DNA from 3 places in the Effusibacillus pohliae DSM 22757 genome. Region 1 is predicted to be linked to each of the others. Evidence: riboswitches for the same ligand, from Rfam matches in the RefSeq annotation. Region 1 holds a riboswitch; each other region holds the start of a gene.
The links. Region 1 has a riboswitch for cyclic di-GMP ahead of C230_RS0111325 (phosphatase PAP2 family protein). Riboswitches for the same ligand answer to the same signal wherever they lie in the genome.

Region 1 (17,722 bases):
AGCGCCGCCGGCAGGATCACTTTGCGGATCGCCTGCCATTTTGTCGAACCGAGAGCGAGCGACGCTTCCCGATACGAACCGGGAAGCGCCCGCAGCGACTCTTCCGTCACCCGGACCAGCACCGGCAGATTCATCAACGCCAGCGTCAAAGAACCGGCCAGGATCGAAAACTTAAACCCGAGCAGCGTGACGAACACCAGCAAACCAAACAAACCGAAGACGATGGAAGGAACCGAGGACAGCGACTCCACCGACAAGCGAATCAACTCGGTAAACCGGTTGCGTTTCGCGAACTCCGCCAGATAAATGCCGGCCCCCATGCCGATCGGCAGGGAGAACAAGAGCGATAAAAACAGGATATAGAACGAATTGAACAATTGCGGTCCGACGCCGCCGCCCGCAAGAATTTCCTCCGGCTTGCCGGTGATAAACTTCCAGGACAGGTGCGGCAGCCCGTCGCTCAGAATACGTAGCAAAAACCATGCGAGTATCAACACGATCAAAACGCCGGTCGCCCAAAAATAAGCGGTTGCCAGCCGGTCCGCCAGCCTGCGGCTCATTTCAGTTCCCTCCTTCGCGCAACGACCCGGATGACCAGAATCAGAAACATCGAGATCAACAGCAAAAGAAGCGCCATCAAATAAAGCGCATGATTCCAGGTTGTGCCGTAAAACGTGTTCGGCATATCCTTGACGATCGCCGTCGTCAGGACGGTTGTCGAATCGAGCAGCGATTTCGGCATTTGCGGCGCATTCCCGATCACCATAAACACCGCCATTGTTTCGCCGATCGCCCGGCCCATGCCGAGAATCACACCGGTCAGGATGCCCGGACGGGCCGCCGGCAGCAAGACTCGCCAGATCGTCTGCCAACGGGTGGCGCCGAGCGCCAGTGACGCTTCTTCCAGGCTTCTCGGCAGCGACCGGATGGCGTCCTCCGAAATCGACAGGATCGTCGGCAAAATCATGATCGCCAAGATGACAGCCGCCGGCAGCAATCCATACCCGGTCTCACCCGTCAGTTTGGCCAGGTACGGAACCAACACCGTCAGCCCGATCAGCCCGTAGACGACCGAGGGAATTCCGACGAACAGGTCGGTCGCCGGCCGCAGGATTTCCCGCATCCATTTCGGGGCGATTTTGGCCATAAACACCGCACCCGACACGGCAACCGGCACAGACAGGGCGATCGCAAGCAATGTCAGGGCAAACGTGCTGAAAAGAAACGGAAACGCGCCAAACCTTCCGTCTGCAGGCGCCCAATCGGTCGAGAAAAAGAACGTCAGCGGCGACACGCCCTGAAACGTTTGCATCCCCTGAATCCCGACAAACAGCATGATCGAAAAAATCACGGCTGACACAAGCACCGCGCTGCCGGCAAAAAGCCAGCGCATGACCCGATCTGTCTGGCGCTGCGCCTTCGACCAATTTTCGGCAGCCGATTGCTCAGACTGTTTCACACGTTGCACGGCCCCCAGTGAAGCCAATGGAATGCCCCCCTTTTTTCCGGTGTGCGAAAACGACATCAGGACGGTAGAAATACCGTCCCTGGTCGATCCGCCTACTTCTCCGCAACAGCGTTATTGCTTCAACAGGCTGGCGGGAAGGAATTTCAGTTCTTCCACGCGCTTGTTCTGGAACTCGTCGCTCAGGATATAATCGAGAAACGCTTTGACCGCGCCTTTCGGCTCGCCTTTCGTGTACATGCGCTCTTCACCGTACAGTTTGTATTTGCCGTTTTTGATGTTCTCCTTGCTGTACTCGACACCGTCGAACTTGAGGGCTTTCACGCCGTCCTTCACGTACGCGGTGTCTACATAGCCGATCGCGCCCGCGGTGGTGCTGACGGCCGTTACCATCGCGCCGCTCGACTCCTGCACGACCGCATCTTTGGTGATGTCTTTGCCGTCGAGCACGATTTGCTTCACCAGCTTGCGCGAACCGGAGCTGTCCGGCCGGGTGACGACGACGATCTTCTGGTCTTTGCCGCCGACCTCTTTCCAGTTGGTGATCTTGCCGGTCAGAATATCGGCCGCCTGCTGCTTCGTCAGGTTGTCCACATTGACGTCCTTGTTGACGATCAACGCGAACGGAGCGATCGCCACAATGTGTTCTTTCAGGTTTTTATCTTTAAACTCGTCGCCCGCTTTCACGTCGGAGTTGCCGATGTCGGACGTGCCCTCCGCCACGTTTTTCAGACCGGTGCCCGATCCGCCGCCGGATACCTGGATTTGGACGTTCGGATGTTTTTCCATGAATTCTTTCGCCGCTTGCTGCACCAGCGGCTGCAGCGCGGTCGAACCAGAAGCTGTCACGGTGCCGGACAGTTGATCATTTGCGGGAGCCGCACCGCCGCCCGGTTGAGTTTCTTTCTGTGTGCCGGCAGATCCGCAACCGGCCAAGACCCCCAGGCTCAATGTTGCGACCATCGCCAGGCTGAACGCTTTTTTCGACATCGGATGAAACACGAGTTAAATCCCCCTTCAGGTTTAACTTAAGTTCGTTTTCATTGTACTGTCCCAATGTAAACGCTTTGTGTGGGGAATGTTAAGAGAGTGTAAAGATGGGGGATTTACAGCTCCACTTCCTTGCGCACCCGGCGTTCGAACGTTGCGATCGTTTTGTAGCCGGCCGCTTTCAGTTGCTGTCTCGCCTGCGGCAGGTGATGGCCCACATGATCTGGAAAATGGGCGTCCGAGGAGGTTGTGACCGGCACCTCATACTCCGCCAGGACCTGCAGAAAGCCGGGACTGGGGCACATTTCTCGCACCGGGTAGCGGTAGTAGAGCCCGGTGTTGATCTCTGTTGCAACATCATGCCGTTTCAACGCCTGCGCAATCCGCCTGTAAAAAGGAATCAGCGCTGTCTCGTCGGGCCGATAGCCAAACACCTTGATGTTGTCCGGATGTGCCAGGATATCAAACAACCCGGATGCGACTGCGCGTTCCATCAACTGAAAAAAATGATCGTACAGATCGAGCAGATTCTCCCGCTGAAACCGTTCCCGCGTGTCCGGATTGTCAAATCCCCACCCGTCGACAAAATGGACCGATCCGATCACATGGTCCCAGGCATGCTGGCGCAAAATCCCGGCCAGTTCCGTCTCCCCGCCGGCGAAATAGTCAGCCTCCACACCCACCCGCAGACGGATGCCGTCGGCCGCCCATCTTTCCTTCTGCTGCTCTAGAAAATCGCAAAAGTCGGCGACCGAAGCGACGCACACCTGATCCAGCCAGCGCCGCTGCAGCCGCCCCAAATCGTCATTCCCGAGATGAATATGCCGTTCATAATACGGCTTGTACTCGCGAAACCGGTATAGATGGTCGACGATCCCGACCTCTCGCAAACCCTGCTGTTTCGCCCGCACCCGATAGAGGTCCAGCCATTCCGGTGAAAAGGCGCCCGCTTCCACCCGCCTGGCCATCGCCGACGATAATTTGCCGATCCAATCCCGCGAATGCTTGTCCTCCCGCCAACTGGCAAACGCCAGCAGCGCTTCCGCCGTCCGGTTCCACCAGCGGATCGAATACGGCCCCTCTTCCAGGTGCACATGATAATCCACGTTCATACCGTCTCCCTCTCCTTTGCCGTCATCCATGTAATTCCAGTCGCCCCCAGTTCGGCCTTCCACGAGGCGGGCATCTCCACGTCCGATACAATCACGTCGATTTCCTCCAGCGAAGCGATTCTGCAAAACGCTTGCACGCCGATTTTTGACTGGTCGGCCAACACGATCGACTCCTTCGATACCGATATCATCACTCGCGAGACCGTCGCTTCCTGAATGTCATAATCGCTGATACCGGAGTCGAGAGAAACGCCGCCCACCGAGATGAACGCCTTATCGATGTGGAAAGTTTGCAGCATTTTTTCGCATAACGGGCCGCTGATCGACTGCTGCTCGGGGTTCAGTTCCCCTCCCAGCAGGATGATTTTGCCGGTGAACAGCCCCTGATTCAAAGAATCGGTCAACAAACTGGCCACCGGCAACGAATTGGTCAATACGGTCAACCGCTTTCTGCCCCGGATCGAACGAGCCAACTCCAACGTGGTCGTGCCCGTGTCGATCACCACCGTTTCGCCGTCCCGCAGCAGTTCAGCCGCCAGTTTGCCGATCCGCTGTTTTTCCGCCTGATGCAAGCTCTGCCTTTGCAGATAGGGAGGCTCGCCTGTCTGATACGATTGTTTGACCGCTCCCCCATACACCCGTTTCAGTTTGCCAAGCCGTTCCAAACTGTCCAGATCGCGGCGGATCGTTTCGTGTGACACCTGCAATTGCCTTGCCAGCGGCTCCACCTTCACCTTGCCGTAGCGGTCCAACTGATCCAGAATAACCCGTTTTCGTTCCTCCGACAAAACAGACACGCTTCCCACCTCACTGCAGAACGACGCAAGCATCCACAGGAATTCGGATTTTCACTTGCATATCTTTTTGAATCCAAAGCATGTCAGGCGTATTCAGACGGTCTACCTGCAACATGAGTCCCCTCGCTTCCACCTGGTAACGAAGCACGTTGCCTGTTACGGTGACCGTACGGACCGTTCCTGCCACCACCCAATCCGTTTCAGCGCATGCAAGATCGGTTTCCTGCGGCAGCAGTTGGATCAATTCCGGGCGAATGGCAAAATGCGCCCCGGCAGCCACCGCTCCAGCACACCCGTCCGCCAGTTGCTGCAGTTGCGCCCGCGTCAGCACATTGTAATGGCCGATGAACCGGGCGACAAATTCGTTGGCCGGATGCGCATAAATTTGCTCCGGAGTGCCGGATTGCACAACCGTTCCCCGGTCCATGACGAAAATGCGGTCGGAGACGGTCAGCGCTTCCTCCTGGTCGTGCGTCACCAATACGGTCGTGATCGACAATTCCTGTTGAATGCGCCGTAGTTCGTTCTGCAGGTTCTTGCGGATTTTTGCATCCAGCGCGCTGAGCGGTTCATCCAACAGCAAAATTTTCGGTTCGGTCACCAGCGACCGGGCCAGCGCCACCCGTTGCTGCTGGCCGCCCGACAATTGATGCGGATACGCATCCTGTTTGCCTGTCAAATCGACCAGTTCCATCATTTTTTTCACACGCGATGCGGTTTCCCGTTTGTCGACGCCTTTCATCTTCAGACCAAACGCGATATTTTGATAGACGGTCAGATTCGGAAACAGGGCGTATGATTGAAACACCATGCCGATTCCCCGTCGCTTGGGCGAAAGGTGAGTGATATCCGCCCCATCCACGATGATCCGGCCGCCCGCTTCAACCGGTTCCAGCCCGGCGATGCAGCGAAGCAGCGTGCTTTTGCCGCAGCCGCTCGGCCCGAGCAGCGTCACCAGTTCCCCTTTCTCGATCGAAAGAGAGATGCCGTTGAGCGCCGGTGTAGCCTGAAACCGTTTGGATACGTTCCGGATCTCCACATAGCTCATAATTTGGCCCCCTTTGCCGATCTGCTGAATTTCAGCACCATCCCGGACATGATCAGGATCAACACAAAATACGCGACGACGATCGCGCTGGACAAGTGGCCGCTTTCGCTCATCCGGCGCATCAGATACACCTGCAGCAGCTCATAGTGTCCGCCGATCAGCAGATTGGCCAGCACAAACTCCCCGAACAGCATCGAGAACGATAACAGAATCGATACAATCACGCCGGGCAAAATATTCGGCAGCACGACGAGGCGGAACGCCTGCCATTTGCTGGCGCCCAGCAGTTCCGCCGCATCCGTCAGCCGGATGGCATCGATGGTCCGCAGGCTGTTGCGAATCCCCTGGTACATGAACGGCAGGATGCTGACAAAATAAGCGCCGATCAGCAGCCAAACGGTGCCCGCCAACACCAGCGGCCCGTCCGAGTACATGCGGATCAGAGCCACCGCCGCCACCACGCCCGGCACTGCATACGGCAACATCGTCAACGCCTGCAACAGACGCTCCCATTTTGGAAAGTAGACGGTGACCAGAAAAATTGTCGGCACCATCACGGCCACACTGATCAAAATCGCGGCCGTGCAGACAAATATCGTCCGCCCTGCCGCGTCAACAAACCGGGGATCGAGCAACAGGTCGCGATACCAGGCGAGCGTGAACCCTTCCGGCAGGATCGTCCGGTACCAGTCAGTCGCGATCGAATACAGAAAGGTGGCGAGCAACGGGACAAACAGATAGACGAGCACCAGAAAAACGACCGAAACATGGAACCATTTGCCTGATCTCACTGCAAATCCCTCCTGACCCGCCGCATCATCCGTTCATTGATCCACATCGCGCCGACCATCGTCACTGCCAGAATCACCGCAAGCGCACTGGCCAATTGTGGCTGGCTTACCACATCGCCCGACACCAGCGCCCCGATGCGAACCGCCAGCAGGTTGTAATTGCTTCCCACCAACGCGTAGGCGGTGGCATATGCGCCCATCGCATTCGCAAACAAAATGCTGAACGTGCCGACAACCCCCGGCAATATCACCGGAATCCCGATATGGAGCCAAAACCGGAGGGGCGAAGCGCCAAGCAGCAAGGCCGCTTCCTTCCATTGCCGCTGGATGCCATAATAAGCCGGATACAACAGCAAGATCGCCAGCGGAATTTGGAAGTAGACGTAGACCAGCGTGAGCCCGATCCAACTGTAAAGATTGAAAGAGGCGAACACATCCCAGCCCCATTTGTGCAGCAGAAGTGTAAAAATACCGTTGTTGCCGAGCAGGATCATATAGGCAAACGCCAGCGGAACCCCGGCGAAATTGGATGTCATGTTCGACAGCATCAGTATGATGTCTCGCGTCCCCGGCGACAGCCGGGTGATTGAATAGGCGGCCACAATCGCCACCAGAATGCCAACCAAACTGGAACAAAAGGAAATGAGCACGCTGTTTTGCAATGCCTGCAGATAAAATTTGCTACCAAGCGCCGTCGCATACTGGACCCATGACCATTGCCCCGTGTCCCCATCGTGCAGGCTGTCCACCGTCATGCCGACCAGGGGCAGCAGCTCAAATCCCAAAACGAGCAAAGCGAACGGCAGCAAAAACAGCAGCAACAACCGGTTCCGCCTGATCGACTTCACCCCCCATCCCTCCTCACAGATGATCGGCTTGGCGCTGTTTCAACGCCGGAAGGGTACAGGAAATCATCGCTTCCGCCGGAGCGATGCCGAGCAGCTTGCAAACGAGCGGCGCGATCGCCAACTGGGGGATGACGTCGTGATAGATACCTGGGACGAACGCGGAACCGATACAATAGAGCGGCACATCCCGCTCGTCTTTGCCGGTGCCTCCGTGCAGCCCGTCCGGATTCATCCCGTGGTCGGACGTGATCAGGATTTGATACCCGTCTTCCATCCAGATCGGCAGAAAATTGGCCAGGATGCTGTCCATCGTGATCACTTTTTCCCGGTACTGCTTGCTGTCCGAACCGAACTGATGCCCGGCGTGATCCACCCCCATCGGATGGATGTACAAAAAATGCGGATCATACTTGCGGCGAAGCACTTCCGCATCGAGCAGCAAATGGGAATCGGGATACGCATCCTCAAAATAGAAACTCCCGTATTGAATGGCGTTTCGTTCGTCTTCTTGCCAACGGTCAAGCAACGGATCAAACGGGCAACGGTTATACAATTCGCTCACCCAATAGTAAGCGGCTGCCGCGTTTCGCAACCCGTTCTCTTTTGCCAGATGAAACAAGCTTTTTTGTGCCGACAACCGCACCGCCTGATTGGAAGTTATTCCGTTGACGGAACTGGGCGTCCCGGTCAGCAACACCTCGTAGAGCGGCCGGGAGAGGCTGGGCAGCTCCGACTTGACGAGAAACCGAGCCGCCCAGTTGACCTCTACCAGGTGATTGAGATAGCCCATCTGTGAACACGCAGCCTCGTACTGCAAACCATCCACGACCACCAGGATTACTTTGTCTGCCATTCCTACCACACTACTTCACATTCACCAAAACTTGTTCTTGCCACAGCTGCGGCAATTTTTTGGCGGTCGCTTCCCAGGCGGTATAGTCCTGGATCGGCTTCGCATTCTTGTACTGCTCCTTCGGCACCAGTTTTTTGGCGACTTCCTCCGGCAGCTTCACACTGTCGCGAATCGGCCGGGCATACCCCTTCGCCAGGTTGATCTGCCCCGCATCGCTCAGGATGTATTCCCGGGCGAGCATCGCCGCATGCGGATGCGGAGCGTACTTGTTGATGATCGTCGCATAGCCGCTGACGACGCTGCCTTCCGCCGGAATCGTCACTTCAAACCGGGTGGGGTCGATTTGCTCGCGGTAGCCCAACGCGTTGAAGTCCCACAGCAGCCCGACGGCGATTTCCCCTTTTTCAAAATTCGCCACCTTCACGTCGGCCAGCGACAAACGGCCCTGTTTCGCCAGTTGCGCGAAGAAATCGATGCCCGGCTGGATGTTCTTCTCGTCCCCGCCATGCGCGATCGCAGCTGCCAGCACGGCCATCTGCGCCTGAGCCGCTTTCGTGACATCCCCAATCGCCACCTTGTAATCGCCTTTCAGCAAATCATTCCAACTTGTCGGTGGATGGCTGACCAGCTTTTTATTGGTCAAAAATGCGATGGTGCCCTGATAGCCGACCACCCAATGCCCCTGCTCGTCTTTCGCCCATTTCGGAATCTCGTCCCAATACGACGTCTTGTACGGCTGCGTCACGCCTTTTGCGACCGCCACCGGCCCGAAGGCGATCCCGACGTCGCCGATATCGGCGGTCGGACGGTTCTTCTCCGCTTCGAATTTGGCGATTTCCTCGGCGCTCGACATGTCGGTGTCCGTATGCTTCAGACCGTATTTTTGCTCCAGATCTTTCCATGTGTCCTTCCAGTTGGCCCAGGAATCCGGCATTCCGACGCTGACGACCGCCCCTTCCTGTTTGGCCAGTTTTTCAATGTCGGCCAACGCCAGCGGTTTGCCGCCCTGTGCCGGATCTGCATCGGTTTGCTTCGGGGTCGCCGTTGTACCGCACGCGGTCACTCCGACCATCACGCATCCGACAAGTCCGATCTGCAACGCCCTGCTTGCCTTCCGTTTCCAATTGCTCACCTGTCATCCCCCCGCTCTGTGCGGCATGATTTGGTTTTTGCTTTGTTGTTGTGATTTGTTGGACAAGTTTAGTGTACAGGCGGTCTGTAAACACAATGTGTCAGCGATGTAAACAAATTATGAAGACCGCCCTACAACACACTTATGTCCGCAACCGAAAAGATATTCGCTGCAAAACCATGAAAATGGCCGGAAACAACTGGGCGACAAGAATCGTCAGGCGGTCGGCGGCAGATACTATGCCCGATCAGTAAGACAAAATCAGGGAAGCGGAAAGGTAGTCGGCCATGGCAAAAGTGGGGCTTGCGCTGAGCGGTGGCGGCATCACGGGCAGCGCACACATCGGCGTTTTGCATGCGTTGGCAGAAGCGGGCATCCAGATCGACTGCATCGCAGGCAGCAGTTGCGGGGCGATCGTCGCCGCATTGTACGGATGGGGCTATTCTCCGTCGCAGCTGATCGATATGGTTCCTTCCATCAACAAGCGGTTTCTCGATTATGATTACAAAACGATTCTCCTGCGCTTGCTTTGGCCTCGCACCAAGCTGCTGGGCCTGATCAAGGGGGAACGGATTCACCGGCTGATTGCAGACAAGACCCGGCAGGCCCGGATGACCGACTTGAAAATGCCGGTCTCCATCACAGCCACCGATTTAACGCGGGCCAAACAGGTGCTCTTTGTCTCGCGGCCGTTGGCGAGGCCGCACGACGGTGTCGATCTGATTCACGAGATTCCGGTCGCCGACGCCGTTCAGGCGAGCCTTTCGATTCCTGTCGCGTTTCGGCCCGTTTTTTACAAAGACAGGGTGTACATTGACGGCGGCCTGTTGGACAATTGTCCGGTGTCCGCCGTGCGGGCGCTGGGAGCGGAAAAGGTGATTGCGGTTGATCTGGTGTTTGCCGACCCGGTCAATCGACCGTTTGACTCTCTCCAATCGATCCTGACCCGTGTCATCCACATCAACCTGGCTGCCAGATCGGCTTCCGCCACCCGGCAGGCGGACATCGTGCTGCGGCCGGATGTGCGCTCGATCGGCTTGTTCGATTTTTCCAAACTGTTCCACTGCATGGAATGCGGGTACGAACATACCCGTCAACGCATTGAAGAAATAAAAAAAGCGCTTGATACGCCGGATCCGCATCCGCCCGTTGCAAGCGCCTCCCGTTTGCTGCCGGTGTAATCACACACCACACTTCACGCCCCTGCACAGAGCGGGGGTGATCAGGACCCATTTTGAAAAAGGGGCACACGGGAAAGCCGGTTCACTTGTAATAAGGCAGAAAGGGGTGGCTAGCCCCCTCACACCGTTGTCGCCGCTGCTTCCGCCACTTCTTGTTCCGGGACGCCAACCGGAACGTAGTGAAACCCGTGCTGTTTCATCATGTGCGGAGCATACAAATTTCGGCCGTCAATCACCAGCGGATGGCGCATCAGACTTCTGATCTGTTGCAGGTCGAGCCCGTGGAATTCCTCCCACTCGGTCAGGATGACAACTGCATCCGCCCCGGTTACCGCCTGATACGCATCTGCCGCGGGCGTAAAGCAAAAATCATTTTTTAAGGATTCCATATTGACCGCCGGATCATATGCAACCACTTCCCCGCCCGCCTGCACGATCCGGGTGATGATGTCCAAAGCGGGAGCTTCCCTCACATCGTTTGTATTCGCCTTGAACGCCAATCCCAGCACGGCGATTGTTTTGCCCTGCACACCCCCCAGCCGATCCGCCAATTTTTGCACGATTCGTCCGCGCTGTTCCCGGTTGACGCGAAGCACCTCGCGAAATAGCGACACATCGACACCGTAATCCTTCCCAAGCGCCACGATCGCTTGCGTATCCTTCGGCAGGCAGGAGCCGCCAAAGCCGATGCCCGGCTGCAGATAGGCAGGACCAATCCGGCGGTCGAGCCCGATCCCGAGCGCCACCTGCTGAATATCGGCCCCCACTTGCTCGCACAGATTGGCGATCGTGTTGATATACGAAATTTTCATCGCCAAAAACGCGTTGGCCGCATATTTGATCATCTCGGCGCTCTGCCAGTCCGTAAACAGCAGCGGGCATGCGAGCGGTGCGAACAGTTGCTGCATCTTTCGCTTGGCCGCTTCCGTCCGGCAGCCGATCACCACCCGGTCCGGCGAGAGAAAATCGGCGATCGCCGTCCCCTGCCGCAAAAATTCGGGGGCGGCTACAACATCGAACCGGCTGCCTGGATGCCCGTTCAGAAAACGGGATACCGCCTGGCACGTCCCAATCGGCACGGTGCTTTTGATCGCCACCGTCAGATCGCCTTTTACACATTGTTTCAACGAATGGACCACATTCCAGAGAGCGGTCAGGTCCGGATGTCCATCATCCGCGGCAGGTGTGCCGACCGCGATGATCAGCAAGTCGAGTTCGCCGGCTGTCCGCGACAGATCGGTTGTGAACCGCAATCGTCCCGCTTGTCTGTTGCGTTCCACCATGTCCGCCAGCCCCGGCTCGTATACAGGCAGATCGCCCGCCCGGATGCGGCCGATTTTCTCCGCGTCATGGTCGACGCACACGACGTCATGCCCCCAATCGGCAAACACTGCCGCCGACACCAGACCGACATAACCAGCTCCTACGATGCCTATTTTCATCCGCATTTTCATCCCGCCCGTCGTTATGTGCTGTTCATTCATCTTCGACATCGGCGGGCCGTCTCCTACCAGGATGAAACAAAGACATTCTGCCACATCTTGGGAATGCAGGATTCTCTCAGCGTTGCGATGCCATCCGGATCGGAATGTGTCGCGGCGAATGCTGCAAAGCTTTCTCCATTACCGCTTCCGCGACCTCGGCTGCGGCAAACGGACGCCTGACGGATTCCATTTGCTGTCGCATGTTTTGTCTCCGCGAATCGTTTTCTAGCAGATCGCGCACCTGTTCCGCCCCCTCTTCCGGAGTCCCGACCGTCACCGCCACTCCCAACTCTGACATCAATTGCCCGTTGCGCCGTTCCTGCCCCGGAATCGGCGTATACAGCACCATCGGCAGCTTCATCGCCAACGCTTCCGCGATCGTCAGACCTCCCGGTTTGGTCACAAGCAGATCGCTCGTCGCCATCAGCTCCGCCACCTGCCGCGTATAACCGAGGATCCTCAGATTGGCCCGATTGCCATGCCGATTTCGCAGCTCCCGGCGAAGCGACCGGTTATATCCGGATATCACCGTAATCTCATGGCCTCCGTCCGACTCGATAATCCGTTCCACCATCGGCAGCAAGCCGATCCCGAGTCCGCCCCCCATGATCAACACGCGTTTGGCAGGTGCGAACAGGCCAGGTGTCGGCCCCGATAACCGCTCGACAAACGAGTTTGCGATCGGGATGCCTGTCACTCGCACTTCGCTGCTTCCTTTCAGCCGCTCCCCTAGTGCTTCCGCGACCGTTTGCACGGGCGTGCAATACAGGTCAATCCCCGGATGCGTCCAATACCCGTGCAGATCGAAATCGGTCAACACGGTACACAATGGAATGGAAAACCCTTTTCGTTTCATCTCCGCCAGCAAGCAGGCAGGCAAAGGATGTGTACATACGACGGCATCCGGTGCCAGCCGGCGCAGCCAGGCGATGACATCTTTTCGCAATACCGTGTAGACAATGAACCGGCCGAAACGATTGATCCGTTTTTCCCGTTGCCACTCATACCACTTGCCCCACCAGCCAGGTCGGTGCGCCAAAGTTTCCAGATACAGGGTGCGGGTCACTTTGGCCGTGCGCGGGCGAAACGTATCCAGCAGATTCAGTCTCGTAACGTGCACGTTCGGATACGCGGACAACAATGCCTCTTCAATGGCGCACGCAGCCCTTTCATGTCCCGTTCCAATCGATTCGGACAACAATACGATATGCGGCATCGGCTCTCCCCCAAGAGCAGATTTGGCGCTACACGAGCATCCAGGCGGTGCCGATCCCCAACGCGGCCCCGATCGTGACATCGGACGGATAATGCAATCCCAGATACACCCGGGAAACGGCAACGGCCGCAGCCAAACTGTAAAAAACAAGGATACATGCGGGGAGCGCAACCGATAAAACGGTCGCCATACAAAAAGCGGCCGTCGCGTGTCCGGAAGGAAACGATGCATCACGCAACAGTTTGCGGCCAGTGCAGACATCTTCCAGCACTTGATACGGCCTGGGCCTCGGCAAGATTTTTTTGCAAACGGCAACGATCAGATGACTGATTAGCAAACTCAGCGCCAGATGGATGCCCGTCTGCTGCCAGCGCACACCCCCTCCGACAAGCAAAATCAGAGTGAACCCGATGCACCAGACGGCTCCCCCAAGGTGGGTAATCAGCGGCATGACCCGATCGAGCAAGGGAAACCTTAACGAATGATTCATCCAGAAAAACGTCGTGACGTCCCCGCCGCGGATCCATTCGGCCACCCTCTGCATCCTGTTTGCCCCCTCTCTCTTGCTTTCTCCTTTTACCGTACCAGCCAAATATGAAGATTTGATAAAGGCTATATGAAAGCCGGATAAAAAAACCGGTATGTGAAATTTTTCCAACAAAAATTTTTCCAAGAAGGGAAATGCCGAGTGGAGCCCATTCGGATAGGCAAGCCGCTCCTGCAGGGAAAACCATGCAATCACGTGCCTACAAGGACCAAGAGGCCCCTCCGGGAAGAGGGGCCTCTTACAAGTGGGGTAGGGGGATTCCAAAAGGGCCAATGAGGAAACCTTTTGTGGGATTGAGCAATACACCCGGAACAATCAGCAGCCTGGCGGTCATAGCCTGCAAAGGCGTTAGACCCATAGCTTTGCGTCCCTGCCTTTCGACAGGTTTGCCCTTGATGATTGACTCATTCCTTGACTCTCATTTTACACCGTTCGACGAAGTCGTACATAGGACCTAGGGACTATTTTTCGACCTGATCCGACTTCATTCGACAATCGACACCAAACCAGGGACGACCTTCCGCGGATTCCGCCATCCGCGCAGATCGAACAGGATGAAAGGATTCTCCGGCCCGGTGTCCGACCAAACCTCGGCCACAATCTGCGTGTCGAACTGGTTTTTCGTCTCGATCAGTTCGATTCTCCCGTCTTTTTCCTGCATGCGGCGAACGATTTCGCAAGTCGCGTCCTGTGAACCGGTGTCAACCACCACCAGGCGCAATTCTTTTCGCGACATAAAGGATTTGTATGCAATCAAGCGAATAATTCCTTCCACGTAACCTTCCGCGTTGCAGACCATCAGCACCAAGGTAAGACTTCGGTCGAACGAAGACCGTGCATACACATACCGAACCAACTTGCACAGGCCGACAACGAAGCCGTAAGCAGCAAGCGTCCAAATCAAAAGGGCGAGCATGATCGACACCTCCTTGGTGGTGTCAATATATGCGCGCCCCTGTGCAGTCGTTCATCAAAGCCGCACCCAGCCGCGCCGGGCCGCCATGATGACCGCTTGTGTCCGGTCATCAACACCCAGCTTGCCCAGGATCGAGGAGACGTGATTTTTCACCGTTTTTTCCGAAATGAAGAGCGTCTCCCCAATCAACCGGTTGCTCTTCCCTTCCGCCATCAGGCGAAGGATTTCCATCTCCCGTTGCGTCAGCAGCTCCTGCCAGGAATCTTGTTCCAAAGCCGCCGCCGTTTCGTTATGTAAGACCGGCCCCTCAACCATTTTGTGGCTTAACCGTTTAAATTCGTCCAGCAATTTGGTGGTAACTTGCGGGTGGATAAAGGCGGTGCCGTTGGCCACCTGGCGAACCGCTTCGACCAACACTTCCGACTCTACGTCCTTCAGCAGATACCCGTTGGCGCCGGCGCGAATCGCTTCAAAAATATATGCTTCGTCATCATGAATGGACAAAATAAGAACCTTCACTCCAGGGTTCGCTTCTTTCACCAACCGGGTCGCTTCCACACCGCTTTTCTCCGGCATGTTGATATCCATCAGGATCACATCCGGCGACAAAGTGGCAGCCAGCAAAATGGCCTGTTTCCCATCGGTCGCTTCACCGATAATTTGAAAATCTTCTTCCAGTTCAAAAATCCGCCTCAATCCCTGGCGAAACAGTGTGTGATCGTCTGCAAGAACGACCTTGATCGGACTCCGAGGACTCAACTTTACTTGCCTCCTTGATTTGATATCGGCAGAGTAATGATCACCTTGGTTCCCTCACCGACTTTTGACCGGAACTCCACCTGCCCCCCAAGCAGTTGAATCCTTTCTTGGATCCCCAACAGCCCATAATGGCCCTGCTCCCGCTTGCCGCGCGTCTGATTCATGTCAAACCCTTTTCCATTGTCCAGAATGTGGACGATCACATGCGGCTGGTCGGTTTCCAGCTTGACAGTGGCAACAGAAGCTTCCGCATGTTTCCATATATTATTCAGCGCTTCCTGCACGGAACGAAAAATCGCCACCTCCAACGGGGCGGGCAACCTCCGCTCCTCTCCGATCAACACGAAATCCGTCTGGATGCCGTGTTTTTCCTGGAATTTTGCAAGATAGCGACGCAAGGTGGGAGCCAGTCCCAAATCGTCCAGCTCCATTGGGCGAAGATCAAAAATAATCTGACGAACCTCCGCGAGGCAGTCGCGCACCATCCCCTTCAGTTCGGCCAGCTCGCTGCGAACCCGGTCGATGTCTCGATCGATCATCTTTTCAGCGATTTCCGATCGCAACACGACGTTCGCCATCATCTGGGCCGGGCCGTCGTGAATCTCCCGTGCCACGCGCCGGCGTTCTTCTTCCTGCGCCTGGATGACGCGGATGCCAAGGTACTGTTTTTCCTCCATCGTTTGCAGCATGGCCCCGATTTCCTGCTGCTCTCCCGACAGATAGTTGAACGCAACGCTCAACTGGGTGATCAGACCTTCGGCCTTTTTGACCAACTCCCCCAAATTTTTCAAACGCTGGGACAGATCGTCCCGCCTGACACGCAGTTGCGTTTCCCGTTCCCGCACGACCAGGAGTTCGGTTTGCAGCCGCTGCGCTTCGTCATACACTTCCTTGATCTGGCGGTCGGAATATTTCGCAAAGCTCTTGCTGACCAGCACCAAACGCTGCTTCGCTTTACGCAACGCCGACTCGAGACGATCGACTTCCTGCACCGTTTCGTACACCTGCATCTGCACCGCCGCCACGTCCCGCTCCAATGCCTGGTATTCCTTGCGCGACGCTTCCGCGATTTCATAGATCTGGTGCTTGCTTTGCTCGATCGCCCGCAAAGTCGACGAAATCGCATGATCGAGGATCCGGGTGTCAAGAGCGACAGACACGTACCGAACCTCCTCTAATTCTTTTGACCTATGTATTCCATAAACAAGACCTATTTTCCTGCTGACTGGATGTATTTTTTTGGCGCACAAAAAACTGAGGACACGGTGGAAGCCGTGCCCTCAAATGCAATGGGGTAAGGGTGATACATTATACGGTTCGCAAGCGCCTGACCGTATTTGGGGGTGTCCCAAAAAATTTTTTGACCGCTTCCAAGCAACCGCGTATCAACAACAGCTGGCTACAGACCGGCTTTCGCGCGGAGGATGTCCGCTTTGTCCGTTCTTTCCCAGGGCAAATCGAGATCGCTCCGACCGAAATGTCCGTACGCCGCCGTTTGCCGATAGATCGGACGCCGCAGATCCAGTTCCCTGATAATACCCGCCGGCCGCAGATCGAAGTGCTCCTGCACGAGCCGGACGATCAGGTCTTCCGCCACCTTGCCAGTGCCGAACGTATCGACCATGATCGAAACGGGGCGGGCAACGCCGATCGCGTAGGCCAACTGAACCTCGCACTTGTCCGCCAGGCCGGCCGCCACGATGTTTTTGGCAACGTAACGGGCGGCGTACGCTGCGGAGCGGTCCACTTTTGTCGGGTCCTTACCCGAGAATGCACCGCCGCCGTGGCGTGCGTATCCGCCGTAGGTGTCGACGATGATTTTGCGGCCGGTGAGGCCGGCATCCCCTTGCGGTCCGCCGATCACAAAGCGACCGGTCGGGTTGATGAAATATTTTGTATCGCCACTCAGCAAATGAGCCGGGACAACCGGTTTGATGACATGTTCATGCAAATCTTTCTCGATTTGCTCACGCGATGCGTCTTCCGCGTGCTGCGTCGAGATGACGATCGTATCGATGCGGACCGGCTTGTCCCCTTCATACTCGACCGTCACCTGGGTTTTTCCGTCGGGGCGAAGGTAATCGAGCGTTCCGTTTTTTCGGACTTCACTCAGCCGGCGGGCCAGCTTGTGTGCGAGCGAAATCGGCAGCGGCATCAATTCTTCCGTTTCATTCACCGCAAAGCCGAACATCAAGCCTTGGTCACCGGCGCCGATCGCTTCGATTTCTTCCTCGGTCATCTGGCCTTCCCGCGCTTCCAGCGCCCGGTTGACGCCCATCGCGATATCGGGCGACTGCTCGTCAATCGACGTGATCACCGCGCACGTATCGGCGTCAAAACCGTATTTTGCCCGGGTGTATCCGATTTCGCGAATCGTATCGCGAACCACTTTCGGGATGTCAACGTATGTATTGGTCGTGATTTCACCGGCTACCAGGACAAGACCGGTCGTTACCGAAGTCTCGCAGGCAACGCGGGCATTCGGGTCTTTCGCAAGGATCGCATCCAATACCGAATCGGAAATCTGGTCGCATATTTTATCGGGATGTCCTTCTGTCACGGACTCCGATGTAAACAAGTAAC
Region 2 (6,274 bases), on a different contig from region 1:
ATCTAATACGTTACCGCTTAATTGCAGTAATAGTTGATATACCGTTTCGTCATTGGAATGCCTTTTCATAATATGATCCAAGTGGTTACAGAGGGCCAGAATGCGGGCTTCCAAAGGAATCTCTGCACCTTTTAACCCTTTTGGGAATCCTTTTCCATCCCATTGTTCGTGGTGATAAAGAATCCATTCATCAAATTTTTTGTTCGGAAAAATCGAACGAATAATTTCGGCTCCTCTTTCACAATGAGTTTGATACTCTTTCTCTTCTGAAAGTGTAAGGGCACCGCGTTTCCGGAACACATGTACGGGTAGTAATGACTTTCCAATGTCATGGATAATTGCCATTTGAATCAAGTCGTGCTTTTTATTCTTTGGATAACGCAAATGCTCAATTAACATATCACAGATAATCCCGACGCGGGTACCGTGACCGGAGAGCTCGCCCGTTATCCTGTTTTCTAAGATCCGAATGAATTCTTTAGACGTATCCTGTCGTATACCAATTTGCTTGATATATTGAGTGGAGAAAAGTAGTACGACCAGGATGAAGAAGGTTGTATATAAAACTTCTCTTATGAGATCACTTGAATTTTGAGCATAAAGAAAACGTGAAACCACGATCGAGCTAACGAGAATCGGAACGATTAATTCCCGCAACTTAATGGGAAAATTATGAAACAAAGGTACCCCCATCACCGATCGATGAATCCCTGCTATCAGCAATGAGTTGGTCAGCTCATTTGCTGCCGACGCTAAAAATACCTGAAAAAATGTATTAAATTCTGTAAGTCGAATCGTCTCCAATGCCACAGATGCACTCAGAAAGTACATTCCTACAGTGACAAAATATCGAAACCACTTAACGTTTCGGATCGAACGATATCTTTTTATAAAGCTCAAAAGTGTACTGATAACAATCGTGACTGCACAGGCCGGCAGTCCGAATTTAAATAAAATACAGATATATCCAATAGCACTTGCGCTATAGTCATCTCCACTAATTAGTTTTATTGGGAAGAGTTCTAAAATAATAATAAACGAGGTGAATAGTATAAATTCTAAATAACTGTCGGCATGAAAATACAATATCCCCTCAAACAACGCATACAATCCAATGATAAATAAAGATCCCGTGTACCAGTTTAAATCTCTCATTCATCCCACCCCTTCCTCCTTGAATTCTTTATGATGAAAAGTATTAGTCCGATTCCAATAACAAGATCCCCAATACTTAAAACATAGTTCCTTCCGAGTGGTGTTATAAATGGAATCCAATCTCCCAACCACCAAAAAGGTGAGGTTTTCATCAGCTGGTGACGAGAATCGGAGTCAAAACCCATGTCCTCAAAGCCTGCTAATCTCATCGCGGTTTCAGATACAGGCATCAATCCTCCATGCAGAAGAAGGGACAAAACGTTCAGCAACGTTCCAGAAAATATCCATTTTACGCCGTACAAATGTCGATTCAGGAACAGACTAACGAGCATTCCCAAAAATGTAATGCCTAGCAATACGGGATGCTGTGAGTTTGTTTGGACCGCCAGAATTGCAAGTACCAACTGAATCAGAAAACAACCAATCATAACATATGGAACTTTGAATCTGATATTGAAAACAATCGAAACAGGGTTTCTTTTGAAAAGCAACGCCAAGCCAATTCCAGCAATGACAAAATAAATCATGGAAACCACTCGCCTTCAGTTAGTACTAAAGAAAGAACCGGGAGGAGAAGCTCCGCCCAGTTCTTTCTTCCGACACTTAGAACCATGGTTTGTTAATGATCGTTGCAAGTGCCATTGCAGTAAGTGCTGCGAGCGTTACGAAAGCAGAAGCCTTCTTCATCGCTTTCCCCTCCTTTCGGTAGCTGGCTGACATAGCAGGTATTCACCCGCCGTAGCCCCTATAGCTTTGCGTCCCCCGGTTTCCCAGAGTTTGCCTTTATCGTTCGGGGATTACCCGACATATATATGGTTTGACATTTCTATCAAAATTCCTTCTTTATCGACTAGCCAGCAAATCCTCCAGTCCAATAATCAAGAAAATTTCCTGTATTTCTTCATTTATATTTATAAATTTATATTCTGTTTCTTGTTCTTTTAACGTGCGTATTAAGTTTAACAATGATCCGATTCCTGTGGAATCGATAAACACCACATTCTTCATGTCCACACACACCATCGTTACAGACGTCAGATCCATCGCCGCAATGGTTTCCTCGAAAACGTCAACCCCCGAAATGTCCAAGGCGCCGTTCAATTGAATGTTGAACACATCATTTTCCCAATTTGTTTGGATACCCAACACATTTACACCCCACTATAGATAAGTTCATATTCCCGGTTTAGTCTTACGTGCAAAGGACCTGTCTCTTCAATAAACTTTTTAGAAACTGTCGATATTTTCACGACGGTATCCGGATACACGCGTTCCGTTTTTATAAATCCTTCTGCGCTTTTAACCCAAACCTCTGTCAAACTTCCTCCTTTTGAACCAATCTCACTGGCTACAACGCTGTTCCCTGCCTGTACCTTTCCTCCACGCAATGTTTCTGCTTTCATACTTCCTTTGCAATAAATGTCCGATCCATAGCAAAATCGCTCAACCACAACATCCCAAGCCGATTTGATGGAACTGTTGGTTAGGCTTTGCACCTGGATATTCATTTTTTTGTTGGAATCAAATTCGACTGCAGAAATTACATTTTCCATGTACTTCACTACAGAATCGAGTTGATCCAATGTCTTGATAAGCGGATGAAAATACAGAAATGACTTTTCGAGAAAATCGACCACTTGGAAAGTATCCTCATCAAAACTATCCTTCTCGTCCTTGATAACAGTACCCACTTCCCGAATCAGAACTGGCAGCTTCTTAAATTTGATTTCGGTTAGCAGCTTTAACAACGGTTGCAAACCCTTTTTTCCGATGTCTGATTTTGTGAAAGCACGGTTGGTTCCCAATTGTTTAACAACCACAATTAATTTTACTAGATCGTCACGTATTTCTTTAAATTTAGGAAGCATGTCGTCCCAAAACAAGTTGGAATACCCGCAGATGATTGTCGAACCAACCGCGGAACCATTGATTTTCGCATCCCCGCCTGTTTTTACCGTAGCATTTGAAACACTTCCCATAATATAGAGGTTGCCGCCCGCTTCTACGTACATCCCTTCCTCCACATCGCCAAGAATATACACATCCCCGCGGAAACGGATGTTCCCTGAATCCATGTTTACGTTCCCACGGTGTATGAATTGAGGAAGAATGCTGAAACACAGTGTATTATTGGAACGCCGGTCAATCTTGATGCGACCCGACCTGGTAGCCACTATCTTTCGGTCCAGTCCATAAACGGTTGTACCTTCACCGGCTATTACCGTAAGCTCCTTTACCTGAGGGACAGGCACCGTTTCCCCAAACACGTTCCACCCGCTGGTCCCAGGTTTAGCTGGAGTCGGGCGCCCTATGATTTCTCCCGCTCCAATACTTGGCAAACTGAAACGCTCTTTCCAATCGATACTTTCAGAGAGAATCAATTGGTCTTTCTGTTTTTTGAGCTTCTCATGAAACAGCTCAAATCCGCCGTCCTCTCCCGGAACTGGCTCAATTCCTTTCGCTATTACCGTGGTAACAGGTTCCTGTGACTGGCAGACACGTTCGATCTCATCATAATCGATCCCAAATCGAACTCCAATTTCTTTAAGTTTATCTAAAATATAGAATTCTGTAAAATCATTTTTTGCGATTTTTGTTTCAACCACTTCAAGTACAAGTTCTCGACTCGGCGGTAAATCTTTAAGCTCTCTAATTATGTAATAACCTGGAACAAACTCCAATAGAACGTGCATCTTATCATCGGAAACAGTTAATTTTAACGTAGAATCGACTACCTCTTCTTCTAATCGGACATCAATTTGATCTTCTTCTGTTACAATGACAGTTCCTCTAGCAGGTTGTCCATTGATTAAGACTGTAGCACCCTCGCAAATGGTTAGCAGAGGATAATGGTATTCCCCGTTTTTGCAGAAAATCTTGCCATCTTTAACCCAAGCTGTTCCTTCTGGAGCTTCAATTGAAAGCTCCTTCTTCGAATTAGAGACTGTCTCTAACAGCGTGCCTGGCGAAGGCATCTGTAACCACATTTCTGTTTCCTTCCCTTTCTTTTGTGGCCTTACATCTGAAACAGCAATTTCAGTAAATTGCTTATTGATATCAGTTGCGATTTCTGACTTTCTCTTTACAGTCGCTTGAATGACAACCGGTCTATGAAAGAAAAGACCTCGCCGCCCTTGATCGATCACTTCGAATTCGATTTCTTCTTTGGATACTTGTAGTTGCCTCGCCGCCCGTCGAACTGCTTTCTCCACAGTTTTTCCACGACTGACAATTACTCCGAACAACAGTTAACTTCTCCTTTCTCGCAGCGGATCGCTATGACTGTGACATCATCTCGTTTAAAATCTTGAGAGTACTGCTTTACGTCGCTGGTGATCGATTGAATCAGATCATCCATGGTTTGGTCTTTGTTTTTCGAAATCACTTGCATCAAACGGTCGTAACCATACTGCTGCCTATATGTATCCATCGCTTCAAAAATCCCGTCGGTACACCCGACTATTAAGTCACCTTTTGACAGTAAAATAGAATAATCCTTATACTCACGATTTCTCAAAATTCCGATTACAGTGCCTTTCCCTTCAAGTCGTTCAGGAAAATCTCGGTTCTTTCTCATTAGGATGGGACTTGGATGTCCAGCAGATGTATATAGAAACTCGGCCGAGTTAGTATCAAACATTCCACAAAACAAGGAAGCAAACGCCCGTAAACGTGTCAGATCCTTGTGAAGCGAGTTGTTCAGTTCAAACACCAGTTTTCCAGGACTAGCACAAGTACGTGTTAAACATCTGACCGTTGAACGTAACAAGACCATCAGAAGAAATGCAGGTATTCCCTTGCCCATTACATCACCAATGAACACCCAATATCGGCCGTTTCGTTCGTCATGTATAAAATCGTAATAATCTCCACTCAGATGAAAGGAGGGAATCGAAACTCCGACACAGGAAAGAGCGTCACAGTACGGTACATCATCGTGTAAAAGCATTTGCTGTATAAATTGCGCTGCTTGAACTTCCTCTTTAGCACTTTCGACTGTAAACATATATTTTTCAAATTGATATTGAAGTTCATTTGTTCTCATGAGCATTACCTTCCTCCAAATCACCCAACGCCTCAAATATTCCCATTTCATCTAAAATTTCATATATTATGTCCGGTAAGGATCGGAGTTTAAGATTACGTCCCTCTTCCCGAAACTCCATGATTTTTCGAACTAAAAGCCCAATTCCTGTTGAATCGATAAATGTAACTTTATTGAAATCTAGTACTACGGTTTGTTGCTTGATCCCATCAATTTCAGCTAATAATTGATTTACCGTTCCAATATCTACTTCCCCTTCAACATGAATTATAGTCAAACCGTCCAATATATCCCTAACCTTAAGTTTAAAATCCATAACGTCACCCAATTTTAATGAATTTGAATAATTCCAGGCATATACTGTTTGTATAAATTGAATTTTTAATATTTTCTTGAAACCAGCTATAAGATTGTGCCTTTTGAAAGTGCAAATGGATGGCCAAGAAGGAATCCCTGACCATATGGAATACCGAGTTCAACTAAAATCACTCTTTGTTTCTCTCTTTCGACCCCTTCCGCGATAAGCTGGGTTTTCACTTTCTCGGCAAACGCCACCAAACCCGCGATTACCCTGCGGGCCTGTTTGGATGTTTCCAGTGAAACAATGATGGACCGATCCAGCTTTATAAATTCAGGCTGCAATGCTTCTACCAACCAAAAATTCGAAAATCCCGTTCCAAAGTCATCAAGTGCAATCTTCACTCCATGTTTACGTAACACAGACAATTCCCTTTTTAAAGACTTAAGATCATCGATGTGAGTCTGTTCTGTAATTTCCAATACTAACTGTTGAAGCGGAAGTTCAAGCTTCGTTATATCTTCAAAAATAGCCCCTGTTTGTAATGCGCGAGGATGACAATTGAGAAACAACAGAGCATTTTGAATGATCGCTCGGGCTTTCTTAATCGCAATATCCCTTGCTTTAAAATCCAATAATATCTGCTGTTCTTCTGATTGATCAAATAATGCAGAAGGTAGAAGACACTTTCCTGAGCGAGTCCTCCCTCGAATCAATGCTTCAAATGCAAAGTTTGTTTGAGGTTCGGTTAATGGAACAATTCTCTGATATAGGGG
Region 3 (6,363 bases), on a different contig from region 1:
GCAATTTATCAAGCAGTACGGCAGCCTCGGCGCGAGTGAGAACCCGTTCCGGCTTGAACGATCCGTCTCCGTACCCGTGAATCAATTCATATTTGACGGCCGTCGCCACATACGGACGCAGCACGGGCGCGATTTGCTGCCAATCTTTCGGGAATTTTTCTTGCAGGAGCTGATCGGCTTCAGCGGCATTCAGCTGCTTCATATCCGGGTTGAGCTTGAGCAGGATTTTCACCAGCGTGACGGTCACGTCCTCCCGACGGGCACCTTCGTTCGGTTTAAAGAGCAAACCGCCATCCAGCGCCCGGAACGCATCGAAGTACTCTTTCGCCGCTTCCACATACTTGAATTCCCAGTCCGTGGGAGCCACGTCTTCAAAGTCCTGCGTGGTGGATGTGGTTTGCAAATGGAAGTATTTAGTGACCATCGTCGCGAATTCAGCCCGTGTCACTTTACCGTTCGGGTCAAAGTGGCGATTTCCTTTGCCTTTCACAACCCCTTTTTTCACGAGATCCTTAATGAATTTTTCCGCCCAGTGGCCGCGGACATCATCCAATTCAACCGTTTCGTTCGTCACGTTCGTGGTGTTGTTGATGGTGATCGTTTGCTGCGCTTGGTTATTCCCGACGATCGAAATGTTGCCATTCCCCTGTGCAAACGCCGGGAGCGTGCCGAACGAGAGTGTGGAGACCACTGAAAGAGCCATCAAGGTTTTTTTCATTCACAATCACCTCTACTGTAGTTTTTTGGTATATATAGGTAAGTCTATTATTGAATTCGTAACCAGGTAGAGTTTTATGGGGGTAGGATTGGCTTGGCATATAGTCTTTTCACATTATATTTGTTTCAATCCGGCATTATAGAGAGAATGTTCCGATCAACCGTTTGCCCTGGTTGAACGCCTCATAGACGCGAATAGTCACATTGTAATTGTTGTAACGGGACCAAATCAGATTATTGAAAGTGATGTATTGGTCTCCATCCCCGAGCACCGGCACGGACGAATTTGCGCTCGCTCCGATCGCATACCTCGTTTGAGCTACCGTTGTCCCGTTGCCGTCAATAACCTCAAAAATCAGGTCAGTATTATTTGGATATGCATTGTAGCCCGAATCTTTTGTCGTGGTCACATGGACTTTGTAAACCTGCGCATAGGCTTTGTAGTCATAGCTCCAGAATGTTACCTGACTCAACTGAACGTGATAAGGCATCAGATCGAAAACAGGCGAGTCCGCCGAAGTATACACTTTGGGTGTAACGGTCGATGGCTTTCCCACGGAAAACGACGCCCATGTTTTAAACTGTGCCGGAAACACGGAAAAATCGGCCTTTGTCAGATTTAATGTCATATCTTCTACCGAGATGCCTTTCGGGATCATCGCGTAATACTGCAGTATTCCGGTCGTTTTCGGCTGTACCTCGGAGTCGTATCCCTGCGGAACATATACGAATCCTTTATATTTGCCGCCGTCCCGGCTGACAAACTCCGGCTGATACCCGAAGAAACTGAACGATTGAGTATCGTCATTGCGAACCGCAACAGATACCTGAACCAGATTGGAATCCCCCGCGTCGAACACCGCGGAGCGAACTTCGGTAAACGTAACGGGAAGATCAGGTTCCGGACGAACCGCCTGTGACAATCCGGCGCCCGGTTTGGTTCCCACCCAGATCGTCCGATTCGGTCCATCCCATTCCACCGGGTATCCCAATGCCTCGGAAACGTATTTCACCGGCACATAAGTGGTTCCCTCATAGTTGAAAGCGATAGGAACTTGCGCAACTCCGTTCGAAAAGGTCCCGCCCGCGGGCGTCTTGTCCACCCCGTTGATCATCAACTTGACTTGTGAGATCACAACCTGCAACGATTCTGCACCTGCCGCCACAGGCGCGGTGATCAGGCTACCCAACACCATGCCGCCTGCCAACCAGACAATCGGTTTTCGCATCCGCTTTCACTCCTTTGTCTCCGTTTCACTATGACTTCTTCTCGCAATCCGGATCTTTGCTTGGATAAAGTGGAGCGCTCGTTTTCGATGCCTTTTCACCCGCTTTCAGGCTGTGCTGATGAAACGCGTTTTGTGGTATTTCCTTCCGATAACCAAAAATTCGAGTTGGACTGGTTCTTTTCCTTCAAGCGCAGGCATCCAAACGGTGACAAAACTATGTAAAAAAATTGATCCCCCCAGCAGGAGGATCCTTCGTCCCAGTTGTTCGCTTTATTCAGCTACTCTTCAGATCTTTTGTCAGTTCCCGATATTGCTTGAGTTTGTTCTCGATTTGAGACAGATATTCCTTATGTTTCTCTTCGATTTGCTGCTTTGTCAGGTTCTGTTCCGTTACATTAATCAAAAACGTATAGATATTAAATCGAACATTTGACGCAAGCGCAACGCCTTCCTTGAAGGTTTTCGACTCCCGGTCAACCGTCGAAAGCGGATTTTCTTGAGTGAACTTTTTATATTCATCCCAGTTTTTCTTCATTTGATCCCGAAGGGGAGTCATCTGTTTCTTGAATTCGTCCACCTTGATCGCGCCTTTTTCCAATTGATCATATCGTACCTGTATGTCAGCAAATATCTTTTCCGCCTCTTGCGTCAATTGTTCTTCTTTTGTGTTGAAAGCAGCCAAACTCACATGCGCCGGTTCGGTATGGGAATGCACATAGATGCCCACTCCGACTCCCAACACGATGACAAGCAACAGAATCCACAGATAGTTCTTCCGAACTTTCATAAGCCACCTCCCCTCGTAAATTGAATCAGATGAGAGTAAAATTTTCAATACCAGTGTAACTGATCTGGCGGGACAGACCAAGCCCATAAAATAACCGATAAAATAAGACAACCTGGCGCACATGCGCAACAGGTTGCCTGGAGAAAAGTTATTTTACAATCACCATTTTGGCGTTTGCGTCCCACTGTACCTGATGCCCGAGAAATTCGGAAATAAAGCGGACCGGCACCACCGTGCGGGAATCGGCTATTTGCGCGGGCACATCAATCGTCGCGGTTTGACCGTTGACCTTGATCGTCTTGCTTCCGATCGGAAGCTCAATCGTGATATCGCCCTTGCGAATCGTAACCGTTTGCGTTTCTCCGTTCCATTTCACGTCGGCTCCCAATGCTTCCGAAACAGCGCGAACCGGGATCAAGGTGCGCCCGTCCTTGATAAAAGGCTGCACGTCAAAATTCGGCCGCTTGCCCTGCACATACACTTTCACCTGTTCGGTGTCGCCCTTGTCTTGAAAAACTTTACTCAACAAGTCGTACAACTTGTCCGATTTCGGATTCTTGGCAAGCGCCGCTTCGACAGCTGTCTCCGCCTCATCCTGTTTCTTGTCCTTCAGCTTCAATGTCACCAGAACCTGAACTTGATCCTCGGTTGCCGTCCCGGAATTCACTTCGGAGTCAAGTTGCGTTTCCACCGCATTCTTTGCGTCGTCGTCAGAGGACGCCAGTCCATCCTGCTTCAGCTTATCGATTAATTTTTCAATCACGGCATTCAACGTATCGTCACTTGCTTGCCCATTTCCATCCTGCAAAGCCTTCAGAAGGCTTTCGAGCGCTCGCTTGATCCCCTTGCCCTTGCCGCCATGCTCATGATCCTGATCGTCCTTCTCTTCATCATCCTGCTTGTTTTTTCCATTCCCGTCGTCGTCTTCCTCATCGGATTGGTTTCCGGATGTTGTGGAAGACGTTGTGGAAGATTGTGTTGAGCCGGATGTTTGAGAGGGATTCGTCGTTGGATCGGTTGTTGTAGTTGTAGTTGTAGTTGTAGACGTAGAACTCTGCGTGGTCGTGGCAGAACTCGTTACAGACGAACCGGTTGCGGTGCTGATCGCGGTCGCCGTTTCCGCCCGTGCAATCAGCGCTGCCGGCGAGAGGGCGAGTGTCATCACAAGAGCTGTTGTCCAAACCAATTTTTTCTTCATTGTTCCACACACTCCTTTTTGAACAAAAATAAAATCTGCCACTTGGCAGACACAGAAGTGTGCTACCACTGTGGCGGCCCGGCTGCCATAGGATGTTCCCCCCATCCCGTAGGCCCGCAGCTTTGCGTCATCGCCTTTCGGCGATTTTGCCCTTTCAGTGAGAATATTTTACTTTCATTAGAATTTATACTACATTACAAGCAACCAATTCATGAGTCTTTCGTCCTATTCTATTTCTTACGTTTTGTAAATCCCAAATCGAATTGCCCGCTCCCATCGCTATGACGCATCCTTCCCGAAAGATGCAGTGTTAAAGTGACGAGATCAGCGCTCCGCCCAACGCTCCTGTTAATACGACTGTCCAAGGCGGCAATTTCCAAAACACAAGCATTCCAAATAGGATGGTGGCAAGCGCAAAATCGGCCGGCGCCAATATGGAGCTTATCCAAATCGGGTTATAGAGAGCCGCAAGCAGAACGCCCACGACAGCCGCATTGATACCGATTAACGCTCCTTGAATTTTGGGCTTTCTTCGAAGTGTGTCCCAAAAAGGCAATGTTCCAATCACAAGCAGAAATGCAGGAAGGAAAATCGCCACCGTTGCTATGAAAGCCCCAAACCCTCCTCCCATCGTCGCCCCTAAATATGAAGCGAATGTGAATAATGGGCCTGGCACTGCCTGTGTGGCACCATATCCAGCAAGGAAAGCTTCCTTGCTCACCCAACCAGTCGGTACAAGTTCTCTTTCCAGCAAAGGCAATACAACGTGTCCCCCGCCGAACACAAGCGAACCGGCCCTGTAAAAACTGTCAAATACCTTCACCCATACAAATTGCGTCAACCCACGCAATACAGGCAAAGCAGCCAGTAACCCAAAAAATAAACCCAAACACACAATCCCCACATGACGGTTGATTGGAACACAAATGTTGGGCTGATCAGGTGTATGTTCCGACTTATAGAGAAACAATCCTACAACTCCCGCTGAAACAATAAGCAGAACTTGGCTAACTGCGGTTGGCCACAAAAGAGAGATGACCGCCGCTACCATCGCTATGGTTGCCCTGTTGCGATCAGGCGCCAGCTTTTGCCCCATTCCCAACACTGCATGGGCAACAATCGCAACGGCCACTATCTTCAAACCATGTATCCATCCCGCATTTCCTACATCGAAACCTTGCAACAGGAATGCAAAAAGCACCAAAACAATCACGGATGGCAAGGTAAATCCGATGAACGAAGCAACACCGCCAAGCAGCCCTGCTCGCATAACCCCTATTGCAATACCTACTTGACTGCTTGCGGGGCCAGGCAAGAACTGGCAAAGAGCAACCAAGTCTGCATAGCTGCGTTCATCCAACCACTTTCTTTGCCGGACATACTCATCATGAAAATACCCCAAGTGGGCAATAGGCCCCCCAAATGAAGTAAGCCCCAATTTCAAAGATACACGTAATACTTCGGCCCACGATTTCCAGCATCTTGGCAGATTCACTTAAATTTCACACCTCGCCGCTGGAATTTCCCGATTGGTCAAGTGACTTTCTTTTACTCAAGGAAATACAAACTGAGATAGGGAGGCCAAGCCTCCCCAGTTTTTTCACACACTATCGCACGAACAACCGACGTATTAATTTGTACCCGACAAACAACAGCAGCAAATCAAACAAGAGCCCCCAAAAAGAGAACCCGTAGCCAAATCCGCCAAACGGATGGAGCATGTGACCAAACAGCGAACTCATGAGCGCTCCTGCCGCCATCCCACCCAGAAAATGCCCCAACCCGCCGCCAAACCACGACGATTTGGGCTGCTGATACGGTTGTTGATACGGTTGCGGGGTGGACGGTTTTTGTGTCACATTGCTCGAAGGGCTCTTTTGACCGGAACTGTAAACTCCTGATCCGGACTGACTCGTGGAATCGCCCTTGTAGGTGGAGCCGGAGCTGATGGATGACTTCACTCCGCCACTAAATGAACCGGATGTCGAGGATTTCGCTTCCGACACCGCAGAAAAACCCATAACCAGCGCAAGCGCAAGGAAAAGAGACACGAGCTTTTTCATCGAAAATCCCTCCAATCGTTATCGCACTTCAATTTCGGCAGAGAATCCTTTGCCTTCTTCAAAGAACAGTTCAATGAGAAGCCGTTGCGGGTCAAAGTTGTGGTAGTCCCGCAGATAAATGGCAACCCCATCAATGAGATCCTGCTCACTGATCGGATACTTGTAAAGCCCATTGTCAACCGATGCAGTGGCGGAAAACCCTTTTCCCTCTTCGTAAAACAGTTCCGCCTGCACCTGTTCCGGACGTTTTTCATATCGCCAGGCCGTGAATACACAAACCGAATCAATCAGGTCTTGTTCGTTGAAGCAGAGTTTCATCGATCACACCCCCGTTATAATTGATGTTGCTGTTTCTGATAGATATTACGG

Region 2: another riboswitch for cyclic di-GMP. It lies ahead of C230_RS0103140 (DUF5317 family protein); the one in region 1 lies ahead of C230_RS0111325 (phosphatase PAP2 family protein).
Region 3: another riboswitch for cyclic di-GMP. It lies ahead of C230_RS21685 (copper amine oxidase N-terminal domain-containing protein); the one in region 1 lies ahead of C230_RS0111325 (phosphatase PAP2 family protein).

Annotation. Positions count from the first base shown of each region.
Region 1 covers NZ_AQXL01000124.1:36,095-53,816, reverse strand. Annotated here, with positions in the region: gene pstA (phosphate ABC transporter permease PstA) at 1-560, opposite strand, end outside; gene pstC (phosphate ABC transporter permease subunit PstC) at 557-1,393, opposite strand; gene C230_RS0111380 (phosphate ABC transporter substrate-binding protein) at 1,580-2,467, opposite strand; gene C230_RS0111375 (histidinol phosphate phosphatase domain-containing protein) at 2,572-3,567, opposite strand; gene C230_RS0111370 (DeoR/GlpR family DNA-binding transcription regulator) at 3,564-4,364, opposite strand; gene C230_RS0111365 (ABC transporter ATP-binding protein) at 4,375-5,412, opposite strand; gene C230_RS0111360 (ABC transporter permease) at 5,409-6,203, opposite strand; gene C230_RS0111355 (ABC transporter permease) at 6,200-7,051, opposite strand; gene C230_RS0111350 (alkaline phosphatase family protein) at 7,065-7,904, opposite strand; gene C230_RS0111345 (ABC transporter substrate-binding protein) at 7,915-9,036, opposite strand; gene C230_RS20190 (patatin-like phospholipase family protein) at 9,324-10,217, shown strand; gene C230_RS0111335 (UDP-glucose dehydrogenase family protein) at 10,337-11,710, opposite strand; gene C230_RS0111330 (MGDG synthase family glycosyltransferase) at 11,778-12,917, opposite strand; gene C230_RS0111325 (phosphatase PAP2 family protein) at 12,946-13,461, opposite strand; cyclic di-GMP riboswitch class I at 13,779-13,865, opposite strand; gene C230_RS0111320 (glycosyltransferase) at 13,949-14,380, opposite strand; gene C230_RS0111315 (response regulator) at 14,435-15,139, opposite strand; gene C230_RS0111310 (sensor histidine kinase) at 15,142-16,299, opposite strand; gene metK (methionine adenosyltransferase) at 16,539-17,722, opposite strand, start outside.
Region 2 covers NZ_AQXL01000091.1:122-6,395, forward strand. Annotated here, with positions in the region: partial or broken gene C230_RS19235 (HD-GYP domain-containing protein) at 1-1,155, opposite strand, end outside; gene C230_RS0103140 (DUF5317 family protein) at 1,152-1,682, opposite strand; cyclic di-GMP riboswitch class I at 1,857-1,947, opposite strand; gene C230_RS0103150 (STAS domain-containing protein) at 1,999-2,304, opposite strand; gene C230_RS0103155 (flagellar assembly protein A) at 2,307-4,400, opposite strand; gene C230_RS0103160 (PP2C family protein-serine/threonine phosphatase) at 4,388-5,200, opposite strand; gene C230_RS0103165 (STAS domain-containing protein) at 5,187-5,516, opposite strand; gene C230_RS0103170 (EAL domain-containing protein) at 5,603-6,274, opposite strand, start outside.
Region 3 covers NZ_AQXL01000064.1:307-6,669, forward strand. Annotated here, with positions in the region: gene C230_RS21135 (S-layer homology domain-containing protein) at 1-718, opposite strand, end outside; gene C230_RS0101260 (stalk domain-containing protein) at 855-1,946, opposite strand; gene C230_RS0101265 (hypothetical protein) at 2,221-2,733, opposite strand; gene C230_RS21685 (copper amine oxidase N-terminal domain-containing protein) at 2,882-3,931, opposite strand; cyclic di-GMP riboswitch class I at 4,001-4,092, opposite strand; gene C230_RS0101275 (chromate transporter) at 4,242-5,426, opposite strand; gene C230_RS0101280 (hypothetical protein) at 5,539-5,994, opposite strand; gene C230_RS0101285 (DUF2653 family protein) at 6,013-6,312, opposite strand.